2 linked regions of the Aureimonas sp. SA4125 genome follow. The main gene of each other region encodes a partner of the protein of the gene in region 2 in a complex. Links are inferred from orthologs where the notes say so. Each region holds a gene or a part of one and is shown on either strand. Other genes may lie near its edges.

Region 1 (14,905 bases), 3.1 Mb from region 2 along the record:
GCCCCAGTCGATGCCGGCGCGGCCGGAGAGATCGCTGCCGATCGCGGCATAGGGGTTGCCGAGCCCGGCGAGGAACTGGCGGGCGTTGTTGGGCTCGTCCTTGTAGTTGATGCCGACGAGGCGGAACCGCGTGTCCCTGGCAAGATCCATCAGCACCGGGTGCTCCTGACGGCAGGGCACGCACCAGGAGGCGAAGACGTTGACGAGCACCGGCCGGCCGTCGCCTTGCGCGAGATCGAGACCCGGCACCGGCGTGCTATCGGCGCGCAGGATACCCTCCACCGGCGGCAGGTTCGTCGGCGGCGCCGGATTGCCGATCAGCGCCGAGGGCAGTTCCTGCGGATCATGGCCCGACACCAGCTGGTACAGGAAGACGCCGGCCAGCGACAGGAACAGGATAAGCGGCAGGAGGACGAAGAGCGAGGGCCTGCGCCGCGTGGTATGCCGATCGACGCTCATGCTCCGCCGTCCCGCGCCGAACGCCGCCTGACGCCGCTCGCCTCGAGCGCCGCAAGATCCGCCCGCCGGCCGCGCGCGTCGAAGAAGACCCAAAGGCCGAGGCCGCCGACCGCCAGCGCGGAAACGGCATAGGCGGCGAGGATGAAGGCGAAATAGTCGTTCTGCATGTCAGGGCTTTCCGTCCGCATGTCAGGGCTTTCCGTCCGCTCGCGCTCAGGCGTCGGTCGCGCGCAGCGACAGTTTCGTCAGCGCCCGCACGCGCCGGCGCAGGATTTCCGTGCGCATCGCCGTCAGGTGCAGGGCGAAGAACAGCAGCGTGAAGCCGATGGCCGAGATCATCAGCGGCCAGAGATAGGCCGCCGGCATCGCCGGCCCGTCCAGCCGCATGACGCTGGCCGGCTGGTGCAGCGTGTTCCACCAGTCGACCGAGAACTTGATGATCGGGATGTTGACGAAGCCGACGAGGACGAGGATCGCCGCCGCCTTGGCCGAGCGGCCGGGATCGTCGAGGGCCCGCGTCAGCGCGATCAGGCCGAGATACATGAGGAAGAGGATGAAGACCGAGGTCAGCCGCGCGTCCCAGACCCACCATGTGCCCCACATCGGCCGGCCCCAGATCGCGCCGGTGACGAGCGCCAGCGCCGTGAACACCGCGCCGACGGGTGCTGCGGCCTTCACCGCGACGTCGGCAAGCGGATGGCGCCAGACGAGCGTGCCGAGTGCCGAGACCGACATGACCGTCCAGGCCATCATCGCGATCCAGGCGAAGGGCACGTGGACGAACATGATCCGGACGGTCGAGCCCTGCTGGTAGTCCTCGGGCGCGGTCAGACCGAGCCAGAGGCCGACGACGAGCGCTGCCGCCGCGAGGCCATAGAGCCAAGGCTGGACGGCACCCGAGAGCTGCAGGAAGCGCGTCGGATTGGCGAGAATGGCGAAACGGCCGGGAGCGGCGGAGAGGTCGGTCATCCCTCTACTTTAGAAGGGTTGGAAAGCCGGGGCAAATGGACTTCTTCGCCATCGTCGCGACCGATGCCCGCAGCGGCTCAGTCGCCCGCACTCTTCAGCGCCGCCGCCGCCGCGATCGGCCCGAGCACGGCGAAGAACAAAGTGAGGGCCCCGAGGATCATCAGCGGCGACAGAAAGGGGTCGTTGGCGTTGACCGCGCCGTAGCTGGCGGAGACGCCGAAGATCAGCACGGGGATGGCGAGCGGCAGGACGAGGACGGAAACCAGGAGGCCGCCGCGCGGCAGGGCGATGGCGACGGCCGCGCCGACGGCACCGATGAAGGTGATCGCCGGCGTGCCGACGAGGAGCGTCAGCATCACCGCACCCGACGTCAGCGGCTCCTGCGCCAGGAACAGGCCGAGGACCGGTGTCGCCAGCACCAGCGGCAGGCCGCTTGCCGCCCAGTGTGCCAGGCACTTCGCCAGCACCACGAGCGGCAGCGGCGTGTCGCCCATGACGAGGAGGTCGAGCGTGCCGTCGTCGCGGTCGGCCTGAAACAGCCGGTCGAGGGTGAGCAGCGCCGAGAGCAGCGCGCCGATCCACAGGATCGCCGGGCCGATGCGCGACAGGAGGTTGAGGTCGGGACCGACGCCAAAAGGCATGGTCGCGACCACGGCGAGGAAGAAGATGACGCCGGTCATCGCTCCGCCGCCGCCGGCAAAGGCGAGCCTGACATCGCGGCGGAAAACCGCGATCACAGCCAGCCCTCCGCCGCGGCGCGTTCCGCCCGATCAAGAGGCAGATCCCGCGACGACGCACTCCCCGCCGCACGATGGTCGAGCCGCAACTCGCGCGCGACGAGCCCGAGCGGCTGATGCGTCGCGGCGACGACGATGCCGCCGCCCTCCAGATGCTGCGCCAGAATCCGGGCGAACATTGCCTGCGAGCCCTTGTCGAGGGCGGCTGTCGGCTCGTCGAGGATCCACACCGGGCGGTGCGAGACGAGGAGCCGTGCGATCGCGGCGCGGCGCTGCTGGCCGGCCGAGAGGTAGGCGAATGGCAGTTTCGCCACCATGGGCAGGCCGACGGCGGCCAGCGCCGCCTCGATGGAAATGCCGGGCGCACCGAAGAAGTCGCGCCAGAAGCCGAGACCGGCACCGACGCTCTCGGCCGGCTTCATGGCGTTGCGGTGGCCGAGATAGTGCGCGACCTCGGCAAGACGCCGCGCCGGCTCACCGTCGACGGCCAGAAAACCCTCGATCTCGAGCGTCCCGCCGCCTTTCGGCAGGAGCCCCGCCAGCGTGCGCAGGAGGGTCGATTTGCCCGCCCCGTTCTGGCCGGTGACGACCAGCGCCTCGCCGCTGGAGAGTTCGAAATCGAGCGGTCCGGCGATGACGCTCGCGGCCCGCGCAGCGCAGAGGCCGCGCGCAAGGATTTTCATGCCCATGGCCGCCCAAAGGCGCGCGAGGCGAGAACGGGCCTTTGTCGAAGCGGAGGGAGCAACACACTCATGGCCCTGCTTTGCAGCAATCACCCGCCGCGGTAAAGCGGGCAGGCGATCGGCACCCCCGCGTCTCAGGCGGCTGCGACGCGTTGCAGATCGTATTGCTGCTGGGCGCGTTGCACTTCCTCGAAATGGGCTTCCGCCCAGAGGCGCAGGGCATCGACGGTGGCCGCCAGCGTTTGCCCGAGTGGGGTGATGCTGTACTCGACCGTCACCGGGACCGTCGCGAACGCTTTTCGGCTGACCAAACCGTCCCGCTCCAGACTTTTCAATGTCTGCGACAGCATCTTCTGCGACAGGCCCTCGATGGAGCGGCGCAACTGGTTGAAGCGGACGGGGCCGTCCGCGAGCAGACCCAGAACCAGAACCGCCCATTTGTCGGCCACCCGGTCGAGGATCATCCGCGTCGGGCAGTCGGCCGCATAGATGTTGGGCAGCACGGCGGTCTCCTCGGGGTAACCAAGTGATGTGGTGGTGCCTTCTTTACACCTGGATAAGGAAAATGCACCTGGTTTCTATTCGGAACCAAGGAGAAATGCCATCATGAATCTTGCCCTCATCGGCGCCACCGGCAATGTCGGCGCGCCTATCCTCGACGAACTCCTGCAGCGCGGCCACACCGTCACCGCCATCGTCCGCCGGCCGGAAAAGGTGCTCTCGGCGCCGGGCGTCGTCGCCCGCCAGGGCGATGTCCTGGATCAGGAGGGGCTCGCCCCCCTTCTCGCCGGTCACGATGCAGTCATCAGCGCCGTCCCCTTCGCCGTCAGCGACCCCGTCAGGCTGATCGACGCCGTGCGCGCCTCGGGGGTCAGGCGCTATCTCGTCGTCGGCGGCGCCGGCAGTCTCGAGGTCGCCCCCGGAGTGCAGCTGCTCGATTCCCCGGACTTCCCGGCGCAGTACAAAGAAGAAGCCACCGCCGGGGCCGCCTTTCTCGACCGGCTGCGCGGCGAGGCCGAGATCGACTGGACCTTCCTGTCGCCCTCGGCGATGTTTGTTCCCGGCGAGAGGACAGGGCACTTCCGGCTCGGCCGCGACGCGCTTTTGACCCACGCGCAGGGCAGCAGCATTTCCTACCAGGACTATGCCATCGCGCTCGTCGACGAAGTCGAACGGCCGGCCCATTCCCGCCAGCGGTTCACCGTCGGGTATTAGCGACGGACCGACGTCGCGGCCGACGTGGCGGACAGCCCGGGCGAGGCGCTCGCGCGGGCTGTCCCCCGGGAGGCGCATCACATCATTGGCGGCCCGGCTGAAGACCTCCCAAGGGAGCTTGCGCCGGCCTTTTCGCAGCGCGGCGATATTCGCGAAATCCCGGCGGTTCGCCCTTTATAGCCGTTACAAACTTGCCTATAAGAGCCGCAACCACACCAGCGGCCGGGGTGGAGTTTCAGTGCCGAATCGAAATCGCCTCCCTTGCGGACGGGCTTCGGGGCGGACAAGCGGAAATGGTCGTACCCGCACTTTCGGCGCTTTTTCCGCGCGCCGCAGGCGTTCGCCTTTCGGACAATCATTCAGTTCGAGAAGGAACAGACGCCGTGTCTCATCCAGACAGCTTCAAATGCCGCAAGACGCTCGACGTCGGCGGCAAGCCCTATGTCTATTTCGACCTGCAGGAAGCCGAGCGGAACGGCCTCGCCGGCGCTTCCCGCCTGCCTTTCTCGATGAAGGTCATCCTCGAGAATCTCCTGCGCAACGAGGACGGCCGCACCGTCAAGGCCGACGACATCCGCGCCGTCGCCAACTGGGTCGAGGATCGCGGCACCGCCGGCCATGAGATCGCCTACCGCCCGGCCCGCGTGCTGATGCAGGACTTCACCGGCGTTCCCGCCGTCGTCGATCTCGCCGCCATGCGCGACGCCACCCGCCAGCTCGGCGCCGACCCGACCAAGATCAACCCGCTGGTCCCCGTCGACCTCGTCATCGACCACTCCGTCATGGTCGACTTCTTCGGCCAGGCCGACTCCTTCAAGAAGAACGTCGACGCCGAATACGGTCGCAATGGTGAGCGTTACACCTTCCTGCGCTGGGGCTCGGAAGCCTTCGAGAATTTCCGCGTCGTGCCGCCCGGCACCGGCATCTGCCATCAGGTGAATCTCGAATATCTCGCGCAGACGGTCTGGACCAAGGAAGAGGACGGCGAGACGATCGCCTATCCCGACACCCTCGTCGGCACCGATTCCCACACCACGATGGTCAACGGCCTGTCGGTCCTCGGCTGGGGCGTCGGCGGCATCGAGGCCGAGGCCGCGATGCTCGGCCAGCCCGTCTCCATGCTGATCCCCGAAGTCATCGGCTTCCGCGTCGAAGGCAAGCTCCCGGAAGGCACCACCGCCACCGATCTGGTGCTGACCGTCACGCAGATGCTGCGCAAGAAGGGCGTCGTCGGCAAGTTCGTCGAGTTCTATGGCCCCGGCCTGTCGAACCTCACTCTGGAAGACCAGGCGACGATCGCCAACATGGCACCGGAATATGGCGCGACCTGCGGCTTCTTCCCGGTCGACAAGGATACGATCAGCTATCTCGAGGCGACCGGCCGCGACCAGCAGCGCGTCGCCCTCGTCGAGGCCTATTCGCGGGCGCAGGGGATGTACCGCGACGAGACGAGCACGGACCCGGTCTTCACCGACACGCTGTCGCTCGACCTGTCGACCGTCGTTCCCTCGCTCGCCGGCCCGAAGCGCCCGCAGGACCGCGTCGCCTTGACCGACGTCTCGAAAGCCTTCGCTGCCGCTCTGCCCGAACTTCAGGGCGCCACCGCCAAGGCGCCGTCGACGGACGAGGCCCGCTTCGTCTCGGAAGGCGCGACCGGCGCCTTCGAGGGCCCGGCCGTGACGCGCTATGCCGTGGAAGGCACCGAGCACGGCATCGCCGACGGCGACGTGGTCATCGCCGCGATCACCTCCTGCACCAACACCTCGAACCCGAACGTTCTCGTCGCCGCCGGCCTCGTCGCCCGCAAGGCGCATGCTCTCGGCCTCACGGTAAAGCCCTGGGTGAAGACCTCGCTCGCGCCGGGATCGCAGATCGTCACCGAGTATCTCGAAAAGGCCGACCTGCAGAAGGACCTCGACGCGATGGGGTTCAACCTCGTCGGCTATGGCTGCACGACCTGCATCGGCAATTCCGGCCCGTTGCCGGAGGCGATCTCCGAGGCGATCACCAAGAACGACCTCGTCGCCTGCTCGGTCCTGTCGGGCAACCGCAATTTCGAGGGCCGGGTCAATCCGGACGTGCGCGCCAACTGGCTGGCCTCGCCGCCGCTCGTCGTCGCCTACGCCATCGCCGGCTCGCTCTTCGTCGACATCACCAAGGACCCGCTCGGCAAGGATCGCGACGGCAACGACGTGTTCCTGAAGGACATCTGGCCGACGACGCAGGAGATCGCCGAGATCGTCCGCAAGACGGTGACCCGCGACCTCTTCGTCGAGCGCTATTCCGACGTCTTCAGGGGCGACGAGCACTGGCAGAAGATCGACGTCTCGGGCGGCCTCACCTACGACTGGGACGATCGCTCGACCTATGTCCAGAACCCGCCCTACTTCGAGGGCATGACCATGGAGCCGGTGCCGGTGGAGGACATCCACGGCGCCCGCGTCCTCGGCCTCTTCCTCGATTCCATCACCACCGACCACATCTCGCCGGCGGGATCGATCAAGGCCAACGGCCCGGCCGGCGACTATCTCGTCAGCCACCAGGTCCGCCCCGTCGACTTCAACTCCTACGGCGCGCGCCGCGGCAATCATCAGATCATGATGCGCGGCACGTTTGCCAACATCCGCATCAAGAACCAGATGGTGCCGGGCATCGAGGGCGGCGTCACCAAGCATGAGCCTTCGGGCGAGACCATGCCGATCTACGATGCGGCGATGCGGTACAAGGAAGAGGGCGTGCCGCTCGTCGTCTTCGCCGGCAAGGAATACGGCACCGGCTCCTCGCGCGACTGGGCGGCCAAGGGCACGGTCCTTCTCGGCGTGCGGGCGGTCATCGCCCAGTCCTTCGAGCGCATCCACCGCTCCAACCTCGTCGGCATGGGCGTCGTGCCCTTCCTGTTCGAGGAGGGCACCTCCTGGCAGACGCTGGAGCTGAAGGGCGACGAGATCGTCACCATCGAGGGACTGAAGACGATCCAGCCGCGTCAGAAGATGCAGGCGAAGATCGAGCGGTCCGACGGCACGGTGACCATGGTGCCGCTGCTCTGCCGCATCGATACCCTCGATGAGCTCGAATACTACCGCCATGGCGGCATCCTGCAATACGTCCTGAGGCGTCTGGCCGCCTGATCCGCCAGACCCTTCCGCTCGATGAGACTGGAGAACCGCCGGCCCAGCGCCGGCGGTTTTTTTTGCCCCTGCGGCAGGCCCGATCACGACTGTGGCGCGCGCTCGCCGGGCTGCCTCACTGCCAATTGAGTGGTGAGTGCTCTGACACCGAACTATCATGATCTCCTAGGGTGGAGTTTGCGTCCGTCCTATGGATACCTTACGAGGACAGCGTCGCAGCAAGGCGCCCTTTTCTGCGAGAAGCCTCGTGGAGCCAGATCCCCCAGAGGAGCCCTGCTCCTCGTTGCGAAGCGGATATCGATACACGTGATTGGCCGGGTGCTTGCCTTCGTCGTTGCCATAGTCATGGCGGGCCCGACGCCGCCGTCGTCTGCCGAGGAGCATCCGGCCAGCAGCCGCAGCGTGCGCGGAGTCGTCGAGCTGTTCACGAGCCAAGGCTGTTCCTCCTGCCCGCCGGCCGACCGCATCCTTGGCAGACTGGCGAAGGATCCCGAGATCGTCGCCCTTTCCTATCATGTCGACTATTGGAACTACATCGGCTGGAGCGACCCCCTGGCCACCCGCGCCAACACCGATCGCCAGCGGGCCTATTCCAGGGCGCTCGGCACCGGCACGATTTATACGCCGCAGGTTGTCGTCAACGGACAGCGCGACGTGGTGGGCTCGCGCGAGGACGAGATTCGGAAGGCGCTGGACGAGACCGCGCTGACAGAGCGAAAGACCAACGTTTCGGTCGACCTCACCGTGCACGGCGACCGGCTGCACATCAGCGCCGACGGGGTTCCGCCGAGCACGACGGGAAAGCCCCCGGTGCTGATGCTGATCACTTACGACGAGAAGGTCGAGACCGTCGTCGACAAAGGCGAGAACAAGGGGCTGACGCTCTACAGCGTGCACGCGGTCCGGGACTGGCGCATTCTCGGCATGTGGGACGGCAAGACGCTCAGCGTCGATATCCCGGTCTCGTCGATGCAGGGGGCTAACGGTCGCAAGGGCGGGTGCGCGGCGGTCTTGCAGTCCGTCACGGCAGCAGGCGCGCCGGGTCCTATTCTGGCTGCAGCGGCCATTGACTTCTGATGCCATCCACCGGTCCGGCGGTCGCAGCGGCGGCGGCGTGGCGGGCGCGCCGAACCGCCGGATCGCTCTCCGATGGACCGCCCGCGTGTCGCGGGTGGCCTTCCCTCGCCTGGAACGACACGCACCCCGCGCGCCTCGCAGACCGAAAAGCTTTTGCCGCCCCGGAGCTTTCATGGCACCATGGCGTTTCGGGGGATGCGGATCCTTCATCCTGATCGGAGGCCCGCTTCATCGCGCGGGATACGCAAGGGGAACGGAATTTGGCTGATCTCGCTTCGGAGCGCACCGCGTCGGCGACCCTCATCGACCTGTCAACCGTCCGAAGTCCACCTCCCCCGCTCGTCTGCTTCGACCGCCGCGAATTCTCCGAGATCCTCAACGTCTATGGCCGCATGGTCGCCGCAGGCGAATGGCGGGACTATGCCATCGACACGCTGAAGGACCGCGCCGTCTTCTCGGTCTTCCGCCGCTCCAGCGAGATGCCGCTTTTCCGGATCGAGAAGAACCCGAAGCTGGCCCGGCGCCAGGGCGCGTTCAGCGTCATCGCCGCCGGCGGCCTGGTGCTGAAGCGCGGACACGATCTCGGGCAGGTGATGAAGGTGTTCGACAAGGCGCTGAAACTCGTCCGCTGATCCGCGCCGGCGGACCCGCCAGCCGGCAGAGCGCTTTGGAGCGCCCGGCGAAGCATGGGGATCAGGCTTTCGCACCGGCGCGGCAAAGCGAGACCTGACGATTCCGGCGATTTCGCCAGATCGTCCGAAACGCCGGGGCTCAGACGCCGAACAGAAGTCCGGGACCCGACGTCTCGTCCGGCAGGCTGGTCCGGCCGTCGCCGATCGGGATCTGCATGAAGACGGTGTCGACCCAGCGGCCGAACTTGAAGCCCGAGCCGTGGAAGATGCCGATGGTGCGAAAGCCCGCGCGCTCGTGCAGGCGGATCGAGGGGGCATGGTCCGAGCCGCCGATCACCGCGATCATCTGCCGAAAGCCAAGTTCCTCGCAGAGTTCGAGCAGCCGCTCCAGAAGCGCCCTGCCGGCGCCGCGGCCATAGGCCTCCGGCGCGATGTAGACGGAATCCTCGACCGACCAGCGATAGGCCGGCCGTGCCCGGAAGGGGCCGGCATAGGCGTAGCCGATGACGCGGTCCTTGCGGTCGGCGGCGACGATGTAGGGATAGCCCTGCCGCGTCAGCGATTCGAAGCGGACCTGCATTTCCGCCGCGTCGGGCGGCACGAGTTCGAAGGTCGCCGTTCCGTTGAGGACCGCGTGACCATAGATTTCGGCAAGGCGCGGCACGTCGGTCAGAACCGCCTCGCGCAGGACAAAGGCACTCATCGACACTCAACTCCCCGCTGGTCCAGCCCTCCCATGGCAAACCCGCGGGCAAAAGAAAAGGGCGACCCGAGGGCCGCCCTTCTCGCATGCGTCATGAACCGCTGGCTTAGCGGCGCTGGCCGAAGAGCTGCAGCAGGAACATGAACATGTTGATGAAGTCGAGGTAGAGGCGCAGCGCGCCCATGATGGCCTTGCGGCCCATGACCGCCGAGCCGTCGCCCTCGTAGTACATTTCCTTGATCTGCTGCGTGTCGTAGGCGGTGAGGCCGGCGAAGACGAGCACGCCAATCGCCGAGATGGCGAAGGCAAGGGCGCTGGAGGCGAGGAAGATGTTCACCACCGACGCGATGATGATGCCGATCACGCCCATGAACAGGAACGAGCCCCAGGCCGAGAGGTCACGCTTCGTCGTGTAGCCGAAGAGCGACAGCGCGCCGAAGGAGGCCGCCGTGACGAAGAACACCTGGACGATGGACTGCTGCGTGTAGACCATGAAGATGGTCGACAGCGACAGACCGACGAGGGCCGCATAGCCCCAGAACGTCGCCTGCGCCGCCGCGACGCTCATCTTGTCGACGCGGAAGGACAGGAACAGCACCATCGCCAGCGGGGCGAACATCAGCACCCACTTCAGCGGCGAGCCGAAGACGGTCTGGCCGAGCGGCGTCAACGCCGTGATGGCGCCTGCCTCGTTCGTCACCACCGACAGGGTGAACATCATGTATGCCGCGACGCCGGTGATCGCGAGACCGCCGGCCATCAGATTGTAGACCTTGATCATGTATGCGCGCAGGCCCTGGTCGATGGTGTCGTCGACCCTGGACCCGGCGAGCGGGACGCTTTGCGCGCCCTGATTCCACTTGTCCGCCATGGAGAGTTTCCTTTTCTGCGTTCCCCGTCCGGTGTCGATCAAGCCTGCGATTGCAGGCGATCGAGGCGCCGCTGGCGGGGGGCCCAGCATGCCTGACAACAATATGCGGACGAGAGCCCGTCCGCACAAGACCAAGGTCGCCCTCGGCGTGCGCGAATCCGTGAGGGAGCATTAAATTTGCGTCATTGCCCTCTCCCCCGGCGCCTGCGGCCGCGCTAGAGGCTGCGCAGCACCGGCGCCGCCTTCTGTCCAAGCACCCGCCAGGTCCCGAGAAGGCCGAAGCCGACCGTCAGAACCAGCGAGACGACGAGTGTCGACAACGCCACCGTCGCGTCGAAGGTGAAGGGCAGCTGCATGATCGAGGAAACCACGAACCAGGCCGCGAGCGCGCCCGCAGCAATGGCGAACACGGCGGTCGCAAGGCCGAGCAGCATGTACTCCATCGTGAAGGCGGCGATCAGCGTGGCGCGCGTCGCGCCGAGCGTCTTCAGGACGACGGCGTCATGCACGCGGTTGCGGTTGCTGGCCGCGAGCGCACCCGACAGCACCAGCACCGAAGCGACCAGCGCCACCGCCGCCGCCGCCCGGATCGCCAGTGCCAGCTGCGCGATCAGCCCGTTGATGGCGTCGAGCGCGTCCTTGACGCGCACCGTCGTCACGGCGGGATAGGCGTTGGTGATGCCGTTCAGCACCGCCCTCTCGGTCTCGGCCGTCGCCCCCGGGATCGCCAGCGTCGCCAGCCAGGCATGCGGCGCACCGGCGAATGTATTGGGCGAGAAGACCATGACGAAGTTGATCGACAGCGACTCCCACTCGACGGTGCGGAAATTGGCGATCTTCGCCGTGATGTCGCGGCCGAGCACGTTCACCGTCAGCGTCTCGCCGATCTTCAGGCCGAGCTCTCCCGCCTCTTCCGCCGAAAAGGAAACCAGCGGCTCGCCGCTGTAGTCGGCGGGCCACCATTCACCCTCGGTGACGTTCGAATTCTCCGGCAGCGCCGGCGCGTAGGTCACGCCGCGGTCGCCGCGCAGCACCCATCCGCCCTCTGCCGGAATGGTCATCTTGGCCACGTCGACGCCATTCAGCTGCGTGATCCGCCCGCGCAGCATCGGCGCGGCGTCGAGCCTGGAGCCCGGCGCGAGCCTTTCGATCTCCGCCCGGAACGGGTCGATCTGGTCCCTCTGGATGTCGACGAAGAAGAAGTTCGGCGCCCGGTCGGCAAGGCCGGTCGATATCTCGCGGCGAAGCGCGTTGTCGATGACGGCAAGCGTGACGAGGAGTGTCAGTCCGAGGCCGAGCGAGAGCACGACGGAGGATGTCAGGGCGCCCGGCCGATGGATGTTGCCGATGGCGAGACGAAGCGGCGTCGAGCCGACCCGCGGCATGCGCCGGGCGAGGTGCTGGATGCCCCAGGCGACGGCGCGCAGGATCAGGAAGGCGACGGCGGTGGCGACGAGGAAGATCGCCGCGACCTTGCGATCGCTCGCCATGGCGAGTGCGAGGACGGCGATGACCGCGGCGAGGCCGATCGCGCCGAGAAGATAGCTCCAGCGGATCCGCCCCCTGCCCGACGTCGACATTTCACGGAAGAGCGCGGTCGCCGGCACGTCGCGCGTATGCCCGAGGGGCAAGAGCGCGAAGGCGAGCGCGGTCAGGAGGCCGAAGACGGCGGCAAGCGCGAGCGCGCCGGGATAGACGGAAGCGCTGGCGGCGACCGGGATGACGCTTTCGAGAAAGCGTGCGGTCGCGAAGGGCGCAGCGGCGCCGAGAACGAGACCGAGCCCGACGCCGACGAGGGCGAGCGTCATGATCTGGATGAGATAGACGGTGACCACGAAGGTGCCGCCGGCGCCGAGGCTCTTGAATGTCGCAATGACCTGGCGCTTGGCGTCGAGATAGGCGTTCACCGCATTGGCGACGCCGACGCCGCCGACGATCAGCGCAGTCAGCCCGACCAGCGTCAGGAACTGCGAGAAGCGCTCGATGTTGCGCTGAAGCGAGGGCGCCGCCCTCTCGGACGTGCGCACGCTCCAGCCGGCGCCGGGGAAGCGTTCGTTCGCGTCATCCGCCACCGCCTTGGCATCCGTGCCCTCCGGCAGCCTGACCTTGTAGCTGTGCTCGATCAGGCTGCCCGGCTGGACAAGGCCCGTCGCCGCGATTGCCGCCTCGGAAAGGAGCAGCCGCGGGGCGAAATTCATGCCGTCCGACAGAAGATCGGGCTCGCGCAGCACGACGCCGCGGATCTCCACCTCGCTCGAGCCGAGCCTCAGAAGCGCGCCCGGCCGGATGTTCATCCGATCCAGAAGCTCCTGCGCCACCAGCGCGCCGAAATGACCGTTTCGTTCGGTAAGGAGTTCGGGCAGCGGCAGCGCCGGCTCTGTCTCCAGCGAGCCGAACAGCGGATAACGCTCGTCCACCGCCTTGACCTCCACCAGCGACTGGTCGCTGCCGTCGGGAAGGCGGGCCATCGAGCGCATCGACGTCGCGGCGGAGACCGTGCCGAGACTGTCGAGATAGGCCTCTTCGGGTCCCGTCACCGTGCGCTGGACGAGGGCGAAGCGCAGGTCGCCGCCGAGAATGGCGCGGCCCTGCTCGGATATGCCCGACGTCATCATCTGCGACACCGAATTCACCGCCGCGATCGAGGCGACGCCGAGGGTGATGCAGGCCAGGAAGATGTAGAAGCCGGAAAGGCCGCCGCGCATTTCGCGCAGCGCGAAGCGGGCCGCGAGCTTCAGCTGGGCGCCGCGTCCGCTCGCCGCCTGGCGCCTCTGATCGCTCGCCGTCGCGACCGCGTCGACCGCCGTCACGGCACCATCCCGAGGCGAGCCTCGTTGCCCAGGATGCGGGCCTCAACGCTGCCGGCGCCGATCGGTGGCATGCCGGCGACAGGCGCCGCCTCGATCTCGCCGCTGCGCACGCGCACCTCGCGGCTGCAGCGGGCGGCCAGTTCCCGGTCGTGGGTGACGAGGATGAGGGTCATCTGCCGCCGCGCCTGTTCGGCAAAGAGAAGGTCGGCGATCTGCACACCCGTCACCGCATCGAGATTGCCGGTCGGCTCGTCGGCGATCAGGATCGCGGGCTCAGGGGCCAGCGCCCGCGCCATCGCGACGCGCTGCTGCTCACCGCCCGACAGTTCGCCCGGATAATGCGTCACCCGGTCTTTCAACCCGACATTGGCGAGTTCCCGCTCGGCCCGCGCAAAGGCGTCCGCATGGCCGGCGAGCTCCAGCGGCACGGCGACGTTCTCCAGCGCGGTCATGTTGGGAATGAGGTGGAAGGACTGGAACACGATGCCGATATTGCGGCCGCGGAACGTCGCGAGCCTGTCTTCGCTCAGCGGCCCGAGCGCCTGCCCGGCGATTTCCACCAGCCCGCTATCGGCCCGCTCCAGCCCGGCCAGGACCATCAGAAGCGTCGACTTGCCCGAACCCGAGGGGCCGACGATGCCGACCGACTCCCCGCGCGAGACGGTGAGATCGACACCCTTCAACACATGCACGGACGAGCGACCGCTGCCGAGGGTCAGGTGGACATTCTGTAATCGGATTGCCGGTTCTGCCACGCGTTCGGGTCCCTATATGCACATCGATGGGCCTTCGCCGGAGGCCGACCGCAATATGGGCGCCCGATGTCACGCTTTAAACCGTTCACCGCACGCTTGACGGCATTGTCATGGCCGCATCTCGCACTGGGCCCCCTTTTCGCCCTTGCCGCTGCGACCATCTGTCTCTCAGGGCCCGCTGTCGCGCAGGCCGTGTCGAACGGCGCCGCGCCATCGCAGATCGTCGCCTTCGGCGACAGCCTCTCGGCCGGATACGGCGTCGGGCCGGGCGAGTCCTTTCCCGAGCAGCTGCAGGCGGCCCTCGTTGCGAAAGGCTATCCGGCCACGGTCGTCAATGCCGGCGTTTCCGGCGATACGACCACGGGCGGCCTTGCCCGGCTCGACTGGTCGGTGCCCGACGGCGCCAGCCTCGTCATCGTCGAACTCGGCGCCAACGATGCCTTGCGCGGCGTCTTGCCCGAGATCACCGAAAGGAACCTCGACGCCATCCTGGAACGCCTGCAGCAGCGCGAAATCCCCGTGCTTCTGGCCGGCATGATCGCCCCGCCGAACATGGGGCCGGACTACGCCGCCGCCTTCAATCCGATCTATGCCCGGCTTGCCGAGCGTTACGACGTGCCGCTCTACCCCTTCTTCCTCGACGGCGTCGCCGGCACCGCGGATCTCAACCAGGCGGACGCCATGCATCCCAATGCAAAGGGCGTCGCGATGGTCGTGGAGAAGATCCTGCCGGCGGTAACGGCCGCGCTCGATGCCGCCGCGGCAGCGCCGGCGGACTGAGCCACGGAGGCCCGCGCTCCCTGTCCGGGTCGAGGCACGGGCGACCGGAAGCTCTGCTGAAGGGATGGATCTCCCCTCATCGCTCG
Region 2 (14,972 bases):
GTATTTCAGCGCGTTGTCGATGAGGTTGGACAGCGCCTGGCTGATGAGCTCCCGGCTGACATGCGCCTCGACGGGGCCCGCGACCGAGGTCACCAGCTTTGCACCGGCATCCTCGGCCAGAGGCTCGTAAAGCTCGGCGACGTCGGCGACGATCCGCGCGACGTCGCTGACGTCCTTCTCCGCCGGATGAAATCCGGCTTCGACGCGGCTGATCATCAACAGCGCGTCGAAGGTGCGGATCATCTGGTCGGCTTCGGCGATGTTGCTTTCCAGCGCCGCGCGCGGATCGCCGCCGGCCGAAGCGTCGGCGAGCGCCCCTTCGGCGCGGTTGCGCAGGCGCGTCAGCGGCGTCTTCAGATCGTGGGCGATGTTGTCGGAGACCTGGCGCAGGCCCTCCTGCAGGAGCGCGACACGGGCGAGCAGCGTATTGAGATTGGCCGAGAGGCGGTCGAACTCGTCGCCGGCGCCGGTGACCGGCAGGCGCTCGCCGAGGTCGCCGGCAAGGATCCGCGCGCTCGAGGCCGACATCTGGTCGAGCCGCTTCAGCGCGCGCCGCCCGACGATCAGCCAGGCGAAGAGCGCGCCCGCCGTCATCAGGCCGAGGGCGAGGATCAGCGCCCGCTGGACGATGACGCGAAACCGCTCCTGCTCGCTCTGGTCACGGCCGACGAGCACACGCATGCCGTTCGGCAGAGCGACGATCTCGGCAAGCGCCAGATGGTAGCGGTCCCTCGTGTCGTCGGCGAAGCGCTCGTAGCCGAAAGCCTTGTCGGTGAAGCCGCTCTTGTCGAGGATTCCGGCCTGGAGGCTGGCGACGTTGCCGGCGAGGATCCTGCCCGTCGCATCGGTGACGAGATAGAGCGAGGCGCCCGGCTGGCGCGCCCGTCGCTCGATCGACCGGACGAGGCCGACGATGCCGCCGTTGTAGTAGATCCGGCCGAGCTCGGCGATCTCCTCGCCGATCGTCGCCCGCGCCTGGCTCTGCAGGATGCCGGCGGCCGTCGCGGTGACGTAGACGACGAGCGTGACGGCGAAGATGGCAAACAGCGCGAGATAGATCGCCGACAGGCGGACCGCCGTCATCCGCATGAGCGAGCGCAGCCGGCGCATCAGGCGATCGCCTCCGCCCTTGTCGGGGCGAGCCGCACGGTGCCCGCGTCGCGGGGGGAGTTGTTCATGGCAAGGGCCCTTCCATCTTCACGAGGCCGGGCCCTGCCCGAGTCTCACACCTGCGTCATTCCGCCATCGATGCACAATTCCGCACCGGCGATGTAACTGCTTTCGTCCGAGGCGAGAAACAGGGCCGCGGCGGCGACCTCCTCCGGCCGCCCCATGCGGCCGAGCGGAATTTGGGCCGCGAGGCCGGCCCTGATTTCCTCGGAGGCGGCGGCCATCATCGCCGTGTCGATCGGCCCTGGGCTCAGTGTGTTGACCCGGATGCCACGGCTGGAGAGCTCCGCCGTCCACGTCCGCGCCCAGGATCGCACCGCCGCCTTGCTGGCATTGTAGACACCGTAGCCCGGCGTGCCGATCACACCAGCGATCGAGCCGACCAGAACGATCGCGCTGCCCTCCCGCATCAGCGGAACGAGTGTCTGCACGGTGAACACCATGGCGCGGACGTTGATGTCGAAGATCTTGTCGAAGTGCGCCGGAGTGATATCGGCGAGCGGGAGGACTTCGGCGACGCCGGAAGAGAAGACGAGGATGTCCAGCCTGCCGGCCCGCGCCGCGACCGCGTCGTGCAGCCGGGCGAGATCGGCGGGATCCGTCAAGTCGCCCCGGACCGCCTCGGCCCTCCCGCCGATTTCGGCCACCGCCTTGTCCAGTTCCGCCTGGCGTCGCCCTGTGACAATGACCGTTGCGCCCTCGGCCGCGAGCCGCTTGGCGGTGGCGAGACCGATCCCGCTGCCGCCGCCAGCGACGACCGCGATCTTTCCGTTCATTTTCGACATGCTCTTGCTCCATTTGCGTGGAGCTTCCAGGTATATCCTGTATACCTACGGTCAATTAGGCACTTGCTATCGCCTAGGTATACAGGAGGAAACCGCTATGAGCGATTCTGCCGATCCCGTCTTCGCCGAAGCCTGCGCCACGCGCCCGATCATCGACGAGATCGCCAACAAATGGTCGATCATGATCCTCTCCGTGCTCTGCACCCAGCCGACGCGGTTCAACATGCTGCGGCGACGGCTGGAGGGGGTGACGCAGAAGGCGCTCACGCAGGCGCTGAGGCGGCTCGAGCGCAACGGCCTGGTCTCGCGGCAGGTGATCGCATCCTCGCCGGTGGCGGTGGAATACTCCATCACCCCGCTTGGCCACTCTCTGAAGGACCCCATGGCCGCGCTCTATCAGTGGACGCGCGATCATGTGGCAGACGTTCAGGCCGCCCAGCGCAACTTCGACCAGCGCCCCGGCACGTGAAAGGCGCTATTCCGCCCGCATGATGTAGCCGGCACCACGCACCGTATGCAGCAGCGGCGAGCCGAATTCGCGCTCGATCTTGGCGCGCAGGCGCGAGACGTGGACGTCGATGACGTTCGTCTGCGGGTCGAAATGGTAATCCCAGACGTTTTCCAGAAGCATGGTGCGGGTCACCACCTGGCCGGCATTCTTCATCATGTATTCGAGCAGGCGGAACTCGCGCGGCTGAAGAACGATCGGCTTGCCGCCGCGTCGCACCTCGTGCGACAGGCGGTCGAGCTCGAGATCGCCGACCCTGTAGGAGGTCTCGATGTCGCGTCCGCCGCGACGCCGGCCAAGGACCTCGACGCGGGCGAGGAGCTCGGAAAAGGCGAAGGGTTTGGCGAGGTAGTCGTCACCGCCGGCGCGCAGGCCGGTGACGCGGTCATCCACCTGGCCGAGCGCCGAAAGGATCAGCGCCGGCGTCTGGTTGCCCTTCTCGCGCAGGCCCGAGATGAGCGACAGGCCATCGCGCTCGGGCAGCATGCGGTCGACCACCATCACGTCGTAGTCGCGCGTGTCGGCCATGTGAAAGCCGGAGGCGCCGTCGCCGGCATGGTCGGGAACGTGTCCCGCCTCCTTCAGGGCTTTCACCAGATAGGAGGCCGCCTCGCGATCGTCTTCGATGATGAGAATGCGCATGGATCTGGATGTAGCGGATTCAGCGGATAGTGCCATGACGTTTCGCCCCCTTTTGATCAGGTCGCCCACCGCCGCGACGGCAAGCGGCGGCGGCCCGCGATGGCCCGCCGCCTCCTCGCGCGGAGCCTGGGAGAATCCCCCGGGCCCTACGCATCAGCCCTTGGCGATGGGGAGGGCCACGAACCGGTTCTGGTCGCCGTTCTTCAGCTGGAACAGCGCCGCCTTGCGGCCGCTCTTGTCGGCATCGGACAGTGCCTTCGTCACGTCGCCCTGCGACTTGACCGCCTTGCCGTTGACCGAGACGATGATGTCGCCGGTCTGGACGCCCTTCTCGGACGCCGGCGAGGACGGATCGACCTCGGTGACGACGAGGCCGCTGCCGTCATCGGACGGCGTCAGCGTCAGTCCGTAGCCGGACAGCGAGGACGGGTCGACGGGCGAGCCGCTCGACATCGCGTCGGCCGAAGCCGCTTCGTCAAGGCTGGCAATGTTGCCGAGCTTCACCGCGATCGTCTGCGCGGCATTGTCGCGCCAGATCGTAACGTCGATCGAGGTATTCGGCGCGAACTCGGCGACCTTGCGGGCCAGTTCCTTCGGACCCTTGATCGTCTCGCCGTTCACCGCGGTGATGACGTCACCCGTCTGGATGCCCGCTTCCGAGGCCGGGGTCGAGTTTTCCGGGAGCGTCACGATGGCGCCGTCCTCGTTGGCAAGGCCGACGGCCTCCGAGATGTCGTCGGTGACGGAGGCGATCTGCACGCCGAGCCAGCCGCGCTGGACGCTGCCCTTCTCGCGCAGCGACTGGACGACGTTCTTGGCGGTCGAGGCGGGGATGGCGAAGGCGATGCCGACATTGCCGCCCGACGGCGAGAAGATCGCCGTGTTGACGCCGATGACCTTGCCTTCGAGATTGAAGGCCGGGCCGCCCGAATTGCCGCGGTTCACCGCCGCGTCGATCTGCAGGAAGTCGTCGTAGGGACCGGCGCCGATGTCGCGACCACGCGCCGAGATGATGCCGGCGGTGACCGAGCCGCCGAGGCCGAAGGGGTTGCCGACCGCCACGACCCAGTCGCCGGTGCGGGCCTTGGAGTCGTCGCCGAACTCGACATAGGTGAACTTCTGGTTCTTGGCGTCGACCTTCAGCACGGCGAGGTCGGTCCGCTTGTCCGTGCCGATCAGCTTGGCGTCGTATTCCTTGCCGTCGTCCATCACCACGGTGAAGTTCTCGCCGCCGTCGACGACATGGTTGTTGGTGACGAGGTAGCCGTCATCGGAGATGAAGAAGCCCGAGCCCTGTGCGGTGGCCTGGCGATTCTCTCGGCGCGGCTGCATGCCGCGGGGCCCGCCCCGCTGGCCGGGCATGCCCTGGGCCCCTGGTCCGCCCGGATTGCCGAACTCGAAGAAGCGCTTCAGCGGGTGATCGTCGGGCAGATTGTCGAACGGGCTGGCCTGGTCGTCGTCACCGCGGTCGGCCGCTGCGGCGGCCATCTTCTCCTTGACGCGGACGGAGACGACCGCCGGGCTCACCCTCTCGACGACGTCGGCAAAGCCGAAGCTCTGGACCGGAGAGGTGACCTGAACCGGTTCGGCGTGGCTGGAGGTCGTGCTGGTCATGACGCCGCCGGCAAAGGCCGAGCCGGCGACGCCGGCCGCGAGCGCTGCGACGAGCATGCGGTTACGCTTGGGAGACTGCTTTACGTCTGGCATCGATTTCGTCCTTTTCCCTGGTTATTCTCGGGAGGAGTGCCGCAGCCGCGGTGCTCTTGCCGTGAACAATATCGCGGGCGGCATCGTCGACGCCATATCCCGCTTCACCTGGAGAGATAGGACGTCTCGGGTTACAGGACCCCTTCAGCGTCGTGAAGACTTGGTAATGTTGGTGGTTCAGCGACGATTTTCGAAAGCGTCCTCCTCCCTCCATGCGAGGAGAGTCGATCCCCGTCGAGAATTCGGGTGGCAAACCGACCGGGGCCTTTGACAGCCACGGCCGCGCTGCCCGCTCGCCACAAACGTCGCCCATGCCAGCACACTTTCCGCCCGGCAAAAGCGCGGCCGGACATCAGCTGTCTGCGCTTCCTCCTCCGCCGTCGACCCGGCGCTTGCGAATGCGCTCCTGCGGCGCGCAGCATGGATGACGCGGAATGCGGCTCCGGCAAAATCGCCGCCCCTCCGTTCTGCCGTGCCCCCAGCCGGAGAACTGGAGCGTGCGACATGCAGAAGGCGGCCTCCGGGTCGACGCATCTCCCGACGCCTGAAAATCTCCTGGCCGATGCGGCTCTCTTTACCTTTGACCTGTAAAGTATAAGTCCTGCTCATAAGGATTTCTTACAGTTGCGCCTTCGCCTGCTCAAGAACGTCAGTATTCGAATGCGGCTTATGGCGATGATGGCGGCCGCCCTTTTGCCAATCGCCCTCTTCATGGGGGTCGGTATTGTCATCGATTTTCGCGAAACGATGGAGCGAGCGCGCGAGGAGGTCCGGCAGTCGGCCGCACTGGCCGCCGCACGCTTTTCCGTCGTCTTCGACGAGACACGGGTTCTTCTCGACGCGCTGAGGCAAGTGCCCGGCGTCCAAGCCGAGGGCGGTCTATTCTGCGACACTCTCGTCACGCGCCTGCGCGATGCGAACCCGCAGTTCCATACGATGGGCGTCATGAACGCCAACGGCACGATCGTCTGCCACAACATGCTCAGAAAACGTCAGCAGTTCGGCGATGTCAGCCTTGTGCGCCGGATCATGGCCAAGGATGCGCCCGAATTCTTGGTTGGCAATTTCAACATCGGCAAAGTGAGCCGCAAGCCGACGGTGGTCACCGCGATGGCCCTGCCCAAGGTCAACGGAAAGGTTCCGGGGGCGGTTTTCGTGGGGATGGACCTCGGGGGATTCACGAACCTGGCACGGCAGTTTTCCGAGGATGGGCGGCGGGCCGTGACGCTGGTGGAGCCGCGGACCAGCAGGGTTCTTGCCCGCTGGCCGAACACGATCGCTTTTGGATCGTCCTTCACGATGCATCCCATGATGGCTGCCATCCAAGCCTCTCCGAAGGGCGGAGAGGCCGAGGTCCCGGAGTTGGACAAGCAGGACAGCGTCGTCGGCTTTGCGCCCGTCGCCGGAGCGGCCACGGCGGGCGCCATGCTGGTCGTCGGGGTAGCCACGGAGGACATCGTCGCGCCGGTCCGCTCCAGGGGAATCGTCAGCGCGCTGATCGCATTGACGATCCTGGCATTGGTCCTGTGCGGCGCCTGGTGGCTCGGCTACTGGACGCAGATTCGGCCGATCCATCGGCTGACAAAGATCGCCGGCCGCATCGGCGCCGGCGACTTCGACGCCAGAACGACCATTGAGTCGTGGCAGGCGCCGGAGTTTCGAACGCTCGGGCAGGCCCTCGATTCGATGGCGGGCGATCTGGCGACGGGCAAACGCGCCGAGGAGGTCGTGGCGGCCAGCGAGGCACGCTACCGGTTGCTGGCCGAGAACTCCTCCGACCTCATCACTTGCCTTGACGTAGACGGGCTCCGCGTCTTCGTCTCACCCGCCAGCCGCACCCTCCTCGGCCTTGAACCGGAGGCGCTGGAAGGCAAGCACCCGCGGGCGATCGCCCATCCCGACGACATCGTCATCGTCGACGCAATGATGCGAAAGCTCGATGCGGGGCAGTCCGTCTCGGGCATCCAGTATCGCATCAAGCATGCCAACGGCCATTATCTCTGGGTAGAGGTCGGCGGCACACCGCTCGAAGCGGGCAATGGCATCGTTCTCGTCATTCGCGACATCTCCCGGCGCAAGCTGGCGGAGAGCAAGCTGGAGCAGGCCAATCAGCGGCTGGCCGCCCTGGCGTCGACGGACGGTCTGACCGGACTGGCCAACCGCCGCGTCTTCGATGAAAAACTGGCGTCCGAGTTTGGCCGAAGTCTTCGCGACAAGTCCGATTTCAGCCTGCTGCTCATCGATGTCGATCATTTCAAGAAATTCAACGACACCTATGGCCACCCAGAGGGCGACGAATGCCTCCGGCAGATCAGCGCCGTTCTGCGGATCATGCTTCGGCGGCCCGGCGACATGCCTGCCCGCTACGGTGGCGAGGAGTTCGCGGCGGTTCTTCCCAATACCGGCTCGGAGGGTGCCACGCGGCTGGGAGAGAGCCTTTGCCAGGCTGTCCGCGACCTCAACATTCAGCATGCTGGCAGCGAGCGAGGCGTGGTCTCGATCAGCATCGGCGTCGCCTCCCTGTCATCGGGTGCGGGCTATGACGATGCCGCAGCGCTGCTGAAGGCGACCGACGGGGCGCTCTATCAGGCCAAGTCCGACGGACGCGATCGCGTCGTCGCTGCGCTTCAGTCGGGTCTCGTCACGCTCCCGCGCGGCGCGCTGTCGCGATCGACGACTTCCGGGCACGGATCGTAGGCCGACAAGCAGCGCCAAGGCGTAACGGCGGCCTGAGAGGTTCGGGAAGATGAGGGTTCAGGGGAATTGCCGAGCGAGCGCGGCAGGGGCGCGGCAGCGCTCCGCCGCCCTACAGCCCCCGCTCCGCCAGCGTCCGCTCCACCGCGCTTTCCTCCTCCGCCGTCAGCACGGCACTCGCCGGCTCGCGCTTGCGGCGGCGGGCGGCGTAGAGGGCGAAGGCGGCGCCGGCGAGGATGAGGGCGAGGGGTGCCGTCCAGAGCACGATCGTCCCGGTCGACAGGCGCGGGTTCAGAAGAACGAACTCGCCATAGCGGGCGACGACGTAGTCGATCACCGCGCCATCGCTGTCGCCCGCCACCAGGCGCTCGCGCACGAGGACGCGCAGATCCCTGGCGAGCGAGGCGTCGCTGTCGTCGATCGACTGGTTCTGGCAGACGAGGCAGCGAAGGCCCGCCGACAATGCGCGGGCGCGCTTTTCCAGCGCCGGATCGGCGAGGACCTCGTCGGGCTGCACCGCCTCGGCCGTGCCGGAGAAGACGTCGACGAAGGGTGCGGCACGCCCCGGCACCGAGGCGCCCGGCGCGACCAGCATGACCGGCCCGACCAGGAGGCCGAAGGCCACGACCGAGACTTCGAGGAACCGGCTCACGCGGGTATGGCTCCGGCCTGCCGCGCCCGCTTGCGCGAGCGTGCCGGGGCCCCGACCCGCAAGCGCCGGTCGGCGAGCGACACCGTGCCGCCGACGGCCATGACGACCGCGCCGATCCAGATCAGCGTGATCAGCGGCTTGTACCAGATCCGCACCACGGTGGAGCCCGCCGTCGTCTCGCCCAGGGCGATATAGGTCTGGCTCAGCCAGTGCGTGTGGATGCCGGCCTCGGTCGTCGGCATCTGCCGCGCGGGATAGAAGCGCTTGGCGCTTTCCATCGTCGCCTGCGCGACGCCGCCGCGGCTCAGAGTGAAGCCGCCGACCTCCTCGCGATAGTTCGGTCCCTCGCGCGGCGCGAGTCCGTCGAAGCGGATCTGGTAGCCGCCGGCCTCGCGCATGTCGCCGGGCTTCATCGTCGTCACGAGCTCGGTCTGGAAGGCGGAGGTGGCGATGACGCCGAGCACCGTCAGGCCGAGCCCGGCATGGGCGAGCGCCGTGCCGAAGGCCGATCGCGGCAGACCAACGAAGCGGCGGAGCGCGATGCGGGCCGGGACGCGGGGATAGCCGGTGCGCAGAGCGAGATCGGTCGCGGCACCGGCCAGAAGCCAGACGGCGAGGCCGAAGCCGAGCGCGGCGAGGATGCGCATGCCTTGCGTGAAGGCGAGCGTCAGGATGATCGCCGCGAGCGCCGTGCCGACGGCGAAATACAGCCGCTGCGCCGCCGCCAGAAGATCGCCCCGCTTCCAGGCGAGCAAAGGACCGAAGGGCACGGCGAGAAGCAGCGGCAGCATCAACGGGCCGAAAGTCAGGTCGAAGAACGGCGCCCCGACGGAAATCTTGGCGCCCGTCAGCACTTCGAGGACCAGCGGGTAGAGCGTTCCGATGAGAACCGTCGCGCAGGCCGTCGTCAGGAACAGGTTGTTGAAGACGAGTGCCCCCTCGCGCGAGATCGGCGCGAACAGCCCGCCAGATTCCAGCGTCTGCGCCCGGAAGGCGAAGAGCGCGAGCGATCCGCCGATGAACAGCATCAGGATGGCGAGGATGAAGACGCCGCGCGAAGGATCGGTCGCAAACGCGTGCACCGAGGTGAGGACGCCCGAGCGCACGAGGAAGGTGCCGAGCAGCGACAGCGAGAAGGTGAGGATGGCCAGAAGCACGGTCCAGATCTTCAGCGCCGCGCGCTTTTCCATGACCAGCGCCGAGTGCAGGAGCGCCGTCCCGGAAAGCCAGGGCATGAAGGAGGCGTTCTCGACCGGATCCCAGAACCACCAGCCACCCCAGCCGAGCTCGTAATAGGCCCAGTAGGAACCCATCGCGATGCCGAGCGTCAGGAAGACCCAGGCGACCAGCGTCCACGGCCGCACCCAGCGCGCCCACGCGGCATCGATGCGCCCGTCGATCAGGGCGGCGACGGCGAAGGAGAAGGCGACGGAAAAGCCGACATAGCCGAGATAGAGCAGCGGCGGATGCACCGCGAGCCCGATATCCTGGAGGATCGGGTTGAGATCCTGTCCCTCGAACGGCGCCGGGATGAGACGCTGGAACGGGTTCGACGTCAGGAGGATGAAGAGGAGGAAGGCGACCGTGATGAGCGCCTGCACCGAAAGGACATTCGCCTTCAGCGAGGCCGGGATGTCGCGGCCGAAAAGCGCCACGAGCGCGCTGAAGAAGCTGAGGATGAGCACCCAGAGGAGCATCGAGCCCTCGTGATTGCCCCAGACGCCGGTGATCTTGTAGAGCATCGGCTTGGCCGAATGCGAGTTCTCGACGACGTTGAGGACCGAGAAATCGGACGTGACATAGGCGACCGTCAGCGCCGCGAAGGCGAGCGCGACGAGGGCGAAACAGGTGACGGCGGTGACCTCGCCGGTTTCCATCAGCCTGATATCGCCGATGCGGGCGCCGACGAGCGGCAGGGCCGTCTGCATGACAGCCGTGACGAGCGCGAGGACGAGCGCGAAATGCCCGATTTCGACGATCATGTGCCCGCTCCCCCTGCCGCCGGCGCCACCGGCGATGCCGGCGGTGTCGCGCCGCTCGCGGTCGGCATGCCCTTGCCCTCCTGCCAGAGGCCGCGCGCCTTCATGTCGTCGACGACCTCCTTCGGCATGTAGCTCTCGTCGTGCTTGGCAAGCACGGTGTCGGCGACGAAGATACGGTCCGGCCCGAGCGTACCCTCGGTGACCACGCCCTGCCCCTCCCGGAAGAGGTCAGGCAGAAGGCCCTTGTAGACGACGGCCACGCTCTCGACGGAATCGGTGACGCGGAAGCGGATGACCTCGCCCGCCTCGCGGTCGATCGAGCCGGTCTCGACGAGACCGCCGAGCCGGATGCGCTGGGCATTGCCGGGCACCTGCGACATCACGTCGGTCGGCGAGGCGAAGAAGGCGACGCTGTCGGACATGGCGCTCAAGACCAGTCCGACCGCCGCGGCAAGGACCACGAGGATGGCGCCGATCGAGGAGAGTCGCTTCTGCTTTCGTGTCATGGCGTCGTTCCCGTCGCGGAAAGGCCGAGTTCCGCAGCAAAGCCGTCGAGCGCGCTCCGCTCGGCCGTACCGCTGGCAAAGACGGCGCGGGCATCTGCCAGTGCGCCCTGCGCCTTCCCGGTCTCGCCGAGGACGCTATAGGATCGCAGCAGGCGTTTCCAACCCTCGACGTCGTTCGGGGCGGTTTTCAGGCGGGCGGCGAGCTGGCCGACCATGCCCTCGATCATCGCCCTGCGGTCGTCGCCGGACATTTCGGACGCGGCCGCGACGTCGGCCCCGTTCGGGCCGGGCAAGGCTGGGGCTGATGCCTGTGTTTGAGCTTGTGCGGGTGGGGAACCGGCGACCGCGGCCGGCGGCACGGCTGCAGCGGTGTCGGCCGGAGCGCCCGGGGCGTCCGGGGCCGCCGCCATCTTCTGCTGCGCGTCGGCCAGCGCCGACTGGGCCAGGGGAAGCCAGGGCGCACCCTCGGGGCTTGCGGCGATGAGGCCCTGCCAGGCCGGGGCCGCCTTGGCAAAACGGCCCTCCTGCGACAGATCGAGAGCGATGAAGAAACGTGCCGGCAGATAGTCGGGATTCAGTGCCAGCGCCCGCTCGAAGGCCGCGCGTGCCCCGTCGGTCACCTCGCCTTGCGCCGCCTGCGTCTGCGCCTCGCCATAGCCGGTCTCGCGCTCGGGCGTTGCACCGAGGATCCGGATGGCGTTGCCGAGCGCCGTCACGGCCTCGTCGGCCCGGCCGGTGCGCAGGTAGATCGGGCCGAGGAGGTCCCAGCCGGCGCCGTCGTTCGGATTGGCCTTCAGCCGCGCCTCGGCCTGCGCCACGAGGGTCGGCAGGTCGGCCCGGGACGGATCGACGGAAAGACGGGCGGCGAGCGGCATGTCGGGCGCGGCGGGGGAGCCGGTCAGGGCGTAGAAGGCGATCGCGCCGACCGGCACCGCCAGCGCGACGGTGCCGATCGCGACCGCCAGCCGGCGCGGCTTGCGGAGGGCGGCGCGATCCGTCTCCGCCTCGTCCGCCGCCTTCAGCAGCCGCCGGCCGATCTCGGCGCGGGCGACGACGGCATCGTCCTCGGCGATCGTGCCGCGGGCAAGATCGGCCTTCAGCTCGTCCAGCTGCGCGCCGTAGACCTCGACGTCGTACTGCGCCCTGATCGGCTCGGATTCGGGCCGCCGGCGCAACAGGGGCCAGAGCACGATCAGCGTCACGACAGCGGTCAGGAAGACCGCGATGATCCAGAACAAGCCTACGTCCATCCTCAAAGGCGGCGCGACCGCCCTCTCCTCGCCTCTCGTCCCGGACAGCACGCCGGATGCCGGCGCCCTCGAAGCGGTGCCGAGCCCGGACATAGCAAGCCCCGCGCGCCACCGCCACTTTTCAACGCAAGCATCCCCGTGTGGAGATGCCGCAGATCAGCGCCGGATCAGGCGACAGTCTTCCACAGGCCGTCCTCGCCGCGGCAGGCGGTGCCGACCTGCTTCATCGTCTTGCCCCTGGCGATCACGGTCTGCGAATAGCCGCGGCAGTCCTGCGAGCCGATGCGGTAGAGCTGCGTCGGCACCACCGAGCCCTGATAGCGGCCGGCGCTCCATGCGACTTCTTGTCCCGCCGGCGCGAACTGCAGCGCCTGGAATTCCGCCTCGAGCGCCTTCGCCCGCGCCTCTCCCGAAAGGCTGACTTCCTTCACCTGGCCGACCAGCCCACCGCCGAGCGCCAGAACGCCGGTCGACGTCGGCGTGTTCGCCGCCGGGCCGGCGCAGGCGCCGAGAAGGCTGACGAGGGCAAGGAGGGGCAGGGTTCGAAAAGTCGCGGGCATGTCGGGATCCAGATCTTGCGGCCGTCGTCGGTGCGGCAACCCCGCGGCGCCGCGGAGGTTCCAGTCTGCCATCACCTCTACGAAGTCTCGGGGCCAACGACCAGCGGCAGGACGATTTCGGCCTTCAGGCCGCCGAGATCGGACCGCGACAGGGTCAGCGTCCCACGGTACTCGCGCACCGTCTCCGCGACAATGGAGAGGCCGAGGCCGCTGCCCGGCTTGTTCTCGTCGAGCCGCCTGCCCCGCTTCAGCGCCTCGACGATCTCGGCCTCGCCGAGCCCCGGTCCATCGTCCTCGATGATCGTGCGAAAGCTGCCGCCTTCCGCCACCGCCGACAGGCGGATGGTGCTCCTGCTCCATTTGGCGGCGTTCTCGAGCAGGTTGCCGACCATTTCCTCGTAGTCCTGGCTCTCGCCGGCAAAGACCAGCGGCATGCCGGAAAGGGTCGGCCCGTCAAATCGGAGCGCCGGATTGAGCTTCGCCATCACCCGCGCCAGGCGCTCCAGCGCCGGTCCGACGGCGGCGCGAAAGACGACGCCCTCGCTCTGCGCCGCCACGCGCGCCCGGTCGAGATAGTGCTGCACCTGGAAGCGCATGCTCTCGGTCTGCTCGGCCACGAGGCGCCCCTTCTCGCCGCCGATCGCCGTCGCCTCGTTGGTGAGGACGGCGATCGGCGTCTTCAGCGAATGGGCGAGATTGCCGACCTGGGTGCGGGCGCGCTCGACGATGCGGCGGTTGTTGTCGATGAGGCCGTTCATTTCCTGCGTCAACGGCCGGATCTCGGCCGGGAAATCGCCGCGCAACCGCTCCTCGTGACCCGCCCTCACCTCGCCCAGCGCGCGTCGAACGGCGACGAGCGGCCTGAGACCGTAGAGGATGGCGACGGCGTTGATGAGGATGGAGCCGAGTCCGAAGCAGCCGAGATAGAGGCCGAGCCGCCAGTCGAACTGGGCGATGTCGGCGTTGAGGAGGCTCGCATTGCCCATCACGCGGAAGCGCGCGACGCGGTTTTCCTGGTCGAGCACGATCTCGGTCTCGACCACCTTCAGCTCCTCGCCGTCGAGACCGGGGGACTCGTAGTTGCGGCGATAATAGAGGTCGAAGGGCGCGACCTTGGCGTTCGGGGAGACGATTTCGGCGCTGCCGAGCGAGGCCGAGGAGAGACGGCCCTTGGTGTTGGGCGCGGCCGGCAGAACCTCCCAGTACCAGCCAGACAGCGGACGGGAATAGCGCAGGTCGCCAAGGTCGGGCGTGCCGGTCAGGATCCCTTCCGGCGTGACGCTGACCGTGTTGACGAGGTTGTAGAGATGGGCGACGAGCAGGTCCTCGAAGCCGCGCGAGGCCGTCTGGTCGTAGAGGGTGGAGATCAGCCCGCCGATGACCGTGAACGCCGCGATGGCCCAGAGGCTGGACAGCGCGATGACGCGGAAGGCGAGGGAATCAGGCCCCCGCAGTCTCATCGCGGATCCTGTAGCCGAGCCCCCGCACGGTCTCGATGAGGTCGACGCCGATCTTGCGCCTGAGACGCCCGACGAAGACTTCGATCGTGTTGGAGTCGCGGTCGAAATCCTGGTCGTAGAGGTGCTCGATCAGCTCGGTGCGCGAGACGATCTCGTCCTTGTGGTGCATGAGATAGGCCAGAAGCCGGTATTCGTGCGAGGTGAGCTTCAGCGCCGTGCCGTTGACCGTCGCCTTCGAGGCCTTAGTGTCGAGCCGCAGCGGCCCGCAATTGATGTCGGACGAGGCGTGGCCCGCCGCGCGCCGGATCAGCGCCCTGACGCGGGCCAGGACTTCCTCGATGTGGAAGGGCTTCGTGACGTAGTCGTCGGCGCCCGCGTCGATCCCCGCCACCTTGTCGCTCCAGCGATCGCGCGCGGTGAGGATCAGCACCGGCATGCTGCGGCCGTCGCGGCGCCAGCGCTCCAGCACGCTGATGCCGTCGAGGTTGGGCAGGCCGATGTCGAGGACGATGGCGTCGTAGGGCTCGGTATCGCCGAGGAAGTGCCCCTCGTCGCCATCGAAGGCGCGGTCGACGACATAGCCGGCGCCGACCAGCGCCTCGTGGAGCTGGCGGTTGAGGTTCGGATCGTCCTCGACGAGGAGAAGGCGCATGATGGTCGTCCGTCGCTGGCGGGTCCCGTCCCCAAAGCGTCCGGACGGCCTGTCTTCCCTATGGCATGGCAGACGCTATTGCGGAATGGTGATGGTCTTCTTGCGCGGTCGTCCGCCGTCCTCGCCCGGAACGAGCACGGTGACGACACAGACCGTGCGCCCGTTCTGTTCGCGGGCCGACACCGACAGAACCTGGCCGCCGCTGTCGGCCGCCGCCTGCGCCGCGGCGCTCGCGCAATCGGCCTGTGCCACATCGAAGGACTCTTCGAGGGCCTGGGCCGGTGACGCGGGAACCGCCGGAACCCCTGCCGGGCGCACCATCTGGCTGAGCGCCATCGGGGCCACCGCCGCCGGCTCGCGCGCCTCCGCAGCCGGCGCGAGGCAGAGCACGGCGAAAGCCAGAG

What was found.
Region 1: the proteins of ccmE (region 2) and ccmB are in contact, whole or in part, in a solved structure (PDB 8CE8), measured with the Escherichia coli proteins. The link is inferred for Aureimonas sp. SA4125 from one-to-one orthologs.

What each region holds. Positions count from the first base shown.
Region 1 is NZ_AP025032.1:4,443,539-4,458,443, forward strand. Bases 336-3,267 are described here. They hold ccmB (heme exporter protein CcmB), read right to left. Parts: upstream 2,166-3,267; coding sequence 1,506-2,165; downstream 336-1,505. Other genes in these bases: Sa4125_RS20985 (DsbE family thiol:disulfide interchange protein), read right to left, coding at 336-459; ccmD (heme exporter protein CcmD), read right to left, coding at 456-626; Sa4125_RS20995 (heme ABC transporter permease), read right to left, coding at 673-1,428; ccmA (heme ABC exporter ATP-binding protein CcmA), read right to left, coding at 2,162-2,848; Sa4125_RS21010 (helix-turn-helix domain-containing protein), read right to left, coding at 2,983-3,267. Also shown: more of Sa4125_RS20985, read right to left, coding at 1-335; more of Sa4125_RS21010, read right to left, coding at 3,268-3,312; Sa4125_RS21015 (NAD(P)-dependent oxidoreductase), read left to right, coding at 3,452-4,063; aconitate hydratase AcnA, read left to right, coding at 4,447-7,191; Sa4125_RS21025 (DUF1223 domain-containing protein), read left to right, coding at 7,498-8,268; Sa4125_RS21030 (DUF2794 domain-containing protein), read left to right, coding at 8,499-8,900; Sa4125_RS21035 (GNAT family N-acetyltransferase), read right to left, coding at 9,040-9,603; Sa4125_RS21040 (Bax inhibitor-1/YccA family protein), read right to left, coding at 9,710-10,474; Sa4125_RS21045 (ABC transporter permease), read right to left, coding at 10,690-13,179; Sa4125_RS21050 (ABC transporter ATP-binding protein), read right to left, coding at 13,281-14,039; Sa4125_RS21055 (arylesterase), read left to right, coding at 14,106-14,819. UniProt on the Escherichia coli protein: Required for the export of heme to the periplasm for the biogenesis of c-type cytochromes.
Region 2 is NZ_AP025032.1:1,357,870-1,372,841, reverse strand. The notes cover bases 8,892-11,890. They hold ccmE (cytochrome c maturation protein CcmE), read right to left. Parts: upstream 10,647-11,890; coding sequence 10,137-10,646; downstream 8,892-10,136. Other genes in these bases: ccmI (c-type cytochrome biogenesis protein CcmI), read right to left, coding at 10,643-11,884; Sa4125_RS06270 (heme lyase CcmF/NrfE family subunit), read right to left, coding at 8,892-10,140. Outside these bases: Sa4125_RS06305 (ATP-binding protein), read right to left, coding at 1-1,113; Sa4125_RS06300 (glucose 1-dehydrogenase), read right to left, coding at 1,224-1,955; Sa4125_RS06295 (helix-turn-helix domain-containing protein), read left to right, coding at 2,053-2,424; Sa4125_RS06290 (response regulator transcription factor), read right to left, coding at 2,431-3,105; Sa4125_RS06285 (Do family serine endopeptidase), read right to left, coding at 3,259-4,812; Sa4125_RS06280 (diguanylate cyclase), read left to right, coding at 5,482-7,509; Sa4125_RS06275 (cytochrome c-type biogenesis protein), read right to left, coding at 7,619-8,101; more of Sa4125_RS06270, read right to left, coding at 8,155-8,891; Sa4125_RS06255 (hypothetical protein), read right to left, coding at 12,064-12,456; Sa4125_RS06250 (ATP-binding protein), read right to left, coding at 12,534-13,916; Sa4125_RS06245 (response regulator transcription factor), read right to left, coding at 13,897-14,568; Sa4125_RS06240 (hypothetical protein), read right to left, coding at 14,644-14,972. UniProt on the Escherichia coli protein: Heme chaperone required for the biogenesis of c-type cytochromes. Transiently binds heme delivered by CcmC and transfers the heme to apo-cytochromes in a process facilitated by CcmF and CcmH.